DNA from 2 places in the Streptomyces sp. NPDC017246 genome. Region 1 is predicted to be linked to the other one. Evidence: riboswitches for the same ligand, from Rfam matches in the RefSeq annotation. Region 1 holds a riboswitch; the other holds the start of a gene.
What was found. A riboswitch is a leader RNA that binds a small molecule or an ion and turns the genes downstream of it on or off. The one in region 1 is predicted to bind cobalamin.
Positions count from the first base shown of each region.

Region 1 (2,335 bases):
CGGGGGCCGACCGGAGGCACACTGCCCTCATGGACTTCACGATCAGGGCGGTACGGCCCGAGGAGTACGAGACGCTCGGTGAGCTCACCGCGGGGACCTATCTGAACGACGGGCTGCTGAAGTACGGGGCCGAGGACTCGTATCTGAACGTGCTCCGGGACACCGCACGGCGGGCGCGCGAGAGCGAGGTGCTCGTCGCCGAGGACGGCGACGGGCGGCTCCTCGGCGGCGTGACCTTCGCCACCGGCAGCACCCCGTGGGCGGACATCGCGGTCGAGGGCGAGGCCGAGTTCCGGATGCTCGCGGTCTCCCGGGAGGCCCGCGGGCGGGGCGTCGGAGAGGCCCTCGTACGGGCCTGTATCGAGCGGGCGAGGGCCCTGCCGGGGTGCCGGCGCATCGTGCTCTCCACGGACGCCTCGATGGTCTCCGCGCACCGGATATACGACCGCCTGGGCTTCGTCCGGACCCCGGACCGGGACTGGGAGCCGATTCCCGACCACCGCCTGCGCACCTACGCCTTGGAGTTCTGAGCCGGGGGACGACACAACATGTGGGGGGTGCCGCACACGGCGCCCCCCACATGTATGCTCGTCCTCGCTGTCGACGCAGGGGAATCCGGCGCGAATCCGGAACTGTCCCGCAACGGTGTGCTTCGTACGGATACGACGAATTCGTACGACGTGAGTCCGAGGACCTGCCGACGGCGCACCCGGTCCGTCCGTTCCGGGTGCCAATGACGTCCGGGCCTCGCGGAGTGGGCCGGTGGAAGCGTCGCGTCCGGTGTTGTGGACGCCCGTCTGCCCGCCTTCCCCCGCCGCGGCCCCGCGCCGAGCGAGGGAGAGCCCCCACGTGACCATCGCGCCCGCCGATCCGGCTTCCGCCGAGGCTTCCGCGGTCGAGAGCGACGGCCCCGGGACCGTACTGCTGCGGACCCTGACCGACCTCACCGCCGATCTCCCCGACACCGACCCCGGCAAGGTCGCCGCCGCCGCGCTCCGCGGCCGCAGCGCCGTGGCGGACGAGGCGGAGCTGCGCGAACTGGCCACCGAGGCGGCCGCGGGTCTCATCGCCGACGACCCGGCGTACTCCCGGCTCGCCGCCCGGCTCCTGACGATCACCATCGCCGACGAGGCGGCCGGGCAGGGCTCGTTCTCCTTCTCCGCCTCCGTCGCCGTGGGTCACCGCGAGGGCCTGATCGCCGACCGCACCGCCGAGTTCGTGGCGCTGCACGCGGACCGGCTGGACGCGACCGTCGACGCGGCCGCCGACGACCGCTTCGGCTACTTCGGCCTGCGCACCCTCTACTCGCGCTACCTGCTGCGCCACCCGATCACCCGCAAGGTGATCGAGACCCCGCAGCACTTCATGCTCCGCGTGGCCTGCGGTCTCGCCGAGGACGACAGCGTCCGCGCGCTCGACGAGGTCGCCGCGCTGTACGGCCTGATGAGCCGGCTCGACTACCTGCCGTCCTCCCCCACGCTCTTCAACTCCGGCACCCGCCACCCGCAGATGTCCTCCTGCTACCTCCTGGACTCCCCCCAGGACGAGCTGGACTCCATCTACGACCGCTACCACCAGGTGGCGCGCCTCTCGAAGCACGCGGGCGGCATCGGCCTCTCCTACTCCCGCATCCGCGCCCGCGGTTCGCTGATCCGCGGCACCAACGGCCACTCCAACGGCATCGTGCCGTTCCTGAAGACGCTCGACGCCTCCGTCGCCGCCGTGAACCAGGGCGGCCGCCGCAAGGGTGCCGCCGCCGTCTACCTGGAGACCTGGCACGCGGACATCGAGGAGTTCCTCGAACTCCGCGACAACACGGGCGAGGACCAGCGCCGTACGCACAACCTGAACCTGGCGCACTGGATCCCCGACGAGTTCATGCGCCGCGTCAACGCCGACGCCGACTGGTCGCTCTTCTCCCCGGCGGACGTGCCCGAGCTCGTCGACCTGTACGGCGCGGAGTTCGACGCCGCCTACCACAAGGCGGAGGCCGCGGGCCTGGCCCGCAAGACGATGCCGGCCCGCGACCTGTACGGCCGGATGATGCGGACCCTGGCCCAGACCGGCAACGGCTGGATGACCTTCAAGGACGCCTCGAACCGGACGGCCAACCAGACCGCCGAGCCCGGCACGGTCGTCCACTCCTCGAATCTGTGCACCGAGATCATCGAGGTCACGAACGACGGCGAGACGGCCGTCTGCAACCTCGGCTCGGTCAACCTGGGTTCGTTCGTCGTCGGTGGCGACATCGACTGGGAGCGGCTGGACTCGACCGTCCGTACGGCCGTCACCTTCCTCGACCGGGTCGTCGACATCAACTTCTACCCGACCGAGC
Region 1 covers NZ_JBIRMW010000021.1:4,708-7,042, forward strand. Annotated here, with positions in the region: gene ACH4MY_RS34080 (GNAT family N-acetyltransferase) at 30-530, shown strand; cobalamin riboswitch at 568-717, shown strand; gene ACH4MY_RS34085 (ribonucleoside-diphosphate reductase subunit alpha) at 850-2,335, shown strand, end outside.

Region 2 (2,335 bases), on a different contig from region 1:
GAGTCCGGTGATCCGCCGCGACAGCCGTACCGCCCGGTCGATGTCGGCGACCTCGACGGGCCGCCCCGCCCCGTTCAGCACCGGCCGGTGTTCGACCCGCCCGCCGTACGAGAGGGTGCCCCCGAGCCGTACGCCGAGCGCGCCCGCGAAGGAGGCCTCGACCGGGCCCGCGTTGGGGCTGGGGTGCTGCGCCGCGTCCGCCCGCCAGGCCCGTACGGCTCCGCGCGGGTTCCCGCCGGCGACGGTCGCGAGGGCGGCCGTCAGCCGGGCCCCGGGCCAGCCGGCCACGTCGTCGAGCCGGGCCGAGGCCCAGCCGAAGCGGCGGTGGCGGGGCGACTTGTGGCCGACCATCGCGTCGAGGGTGTTGACGGCCCGGAAGGCGACGAGGCCGGGCACGCCGGCGACGGCGCCCCAGAAGAGGGCGCCGACCACGGCGTCCGAGGTGTTCTCGGCGACCGATTCGACGACCGCGCGGGCCATCGCCGGTCCGTCCAGGGACTGCGGATCGCGGCCGCACAGATGCGGCAGCCGCTCCCGGGCCACGTCCAGGTCCCCGGCGGCGAGCGCCCCGCCGATGGCGCGGGCCTCCCGGCCCAGGGTCGTACCGCCGACGACGGCCCAGACGGAGGCGGCGGTCAGGGCGACGGCGGCGGCCGGCCGGTTCCGTACGGCCCGTGCGGCGAGCACGCCCAGGGCCGCGGTGGAGCCGGCGCAGACGGCGGTGTGCAGGGCGCCCCAGCCGCGGTGGTCGTGGTGGAGGCGCTCCTCGACGGCGGCGGCGGCCCGGCCGAACACGGCGACGGGGTGGCCGCGGCGGGGGTCGCCGACGAGCTGGTCGACGGCGAGGCCGAGGGCCGCGCCGTAGGCGAAGACACCGGTGGCTCTGGATACGCTGCGGCCGCGGCCGGGCATGGCGCTATGTCCTCACTCAGGGTCCGCGCCCTGGATCGACGTGACCGGCGGCGAGAGTTCCTGACTCCCGGACCCTTCGGATCCGGTCACAGTGGCGGGACCGCGCCGGATTCGCACCGGACTTCCTCTACTGCCGCCGTAATGGCCTCGGCAGTCCACCACGGCCCGAGAACACCCGTCAACTCACCCTTGACCTGCGTCGGGTCACTGTGCGAAGCACCACAAACACGGCGCGGGACATGCGACGGCCGGGCGGCCCGCACCCGAAGGTGCGGACCGCCCGGCCGGGATCCCGAGGACCGTCAGGCGACGATCAGGTAGATGCCGTACGCGACCGCCGCGAGGCAGAGGCCGAAGCAGGCGTAGGCGCCGGTGCGGGCCATCGCGGCGGAGCCTCCCTGGGCGGCGGCCTGCTCCTGCTTGGAGAGGCCGATGATGCCGAGGGTGAAGAGGCCCACGAGCGCGAGGGTCGCCACGAGGCTGACTCCGAAGACGGAGCCGAGAGCTGCCCAGTCGATCTTCATGTGGTTCGTTCCTTACACCGCTGCGGCGGGAGCCGGGGGAGCGGCCGGGTCGGTGGGAACCGGCGCGGGGATGGTGGTCTTGAGGTCCTCGTCCGCGACGGCGGCGACGGAACCGGCGGCCGGCGGCGGGGTGACGGCCGCGATGGCGGTGGTCACGACACCCGCAGGCTCGGCGTCGAGGTCGTCGTCGGTGACGTTGTTGTGGTCGACCGGCTTGCGGCGGGACAGCGACCAGATGACGCCCGAGCCGCCGACCAGGAGGACCGCGACGGCGGCGATGCCCCAGGGGCCCTGCTTGGTGAGGAACTCGGCACCGGCGCCGACCAGACCCGCGGCGGGCAGGGTCAGACCCCAGGCGACGAACATCCGGGTCGCGGTCGACCAGCGGACGACACCGCCCTTGCGGCCGAGACCGGCGCCCATCACGGCACCCGAGCAGGACTGGGTGGTGGAGAGGGAGAAGCCGAGGTGCGAGGAGGCCAGGATGACCGTCGCGGCGCTGGTCTGGGCGGCGAAGCCCTGCTGCGGCCGGAGGTCGGTGAGGCCCTTGCCCATGGTGCGGATGATGCGCCAGCCACCGAGGTAGGTGCCGAGGGCGATCGCGACACCGGCGGAGACGATGACCCACAGGGGCGGGTTGGAGCCGGGGGCGAGGACGCCGCCGGTGACCAGTGCCAGGGTGATGATGCCCATCGTCTTCTGGGCGTCGTTGGTGCCGTGGGCGAGGGAGACGAGACCGGCGGAGGCGATCTGGCCGACCCGGTAGCCCTTGGCGGTGTGCTTCTCGTCGGTCTTGGCGCCGATCCTGTACGTCAGCTTGGTGGCCAGCATCGCGGCGAGGCCGGCGACCAGCGGCGCGGCGACGGCGGGGATGAGGACCTTGGTGACGATGGTGGAGC
Region 2 covers NZ_JBIRMW010000006.1:65,492-67,826, reverse strand. Annotated here, with positions in the region: gene ACH4MY_RS15620 (cobalamin biosynthesis protein) at 1-912, opposite strand, end outside; cobalamin riboswitch at 947-1,079, opposite strand; gene ACH4MY_RS15615 (hypothetical protein) at 1,215-1,436, opposite strand; gene ACH4MY_RS15610 (anion permease) at 1,449-2,335, opposite strand, start outside.
Region 2: linked by a shared signal. The riboswitch ahead of ACH4MY_RS15620 (cobalamin biosynthesis protein) and the one ahead of ACH4MY_RS34085 (ribonucleoside-diphosphate reductase subunit alpha) in region 1 are both predicted to bind cobalamin.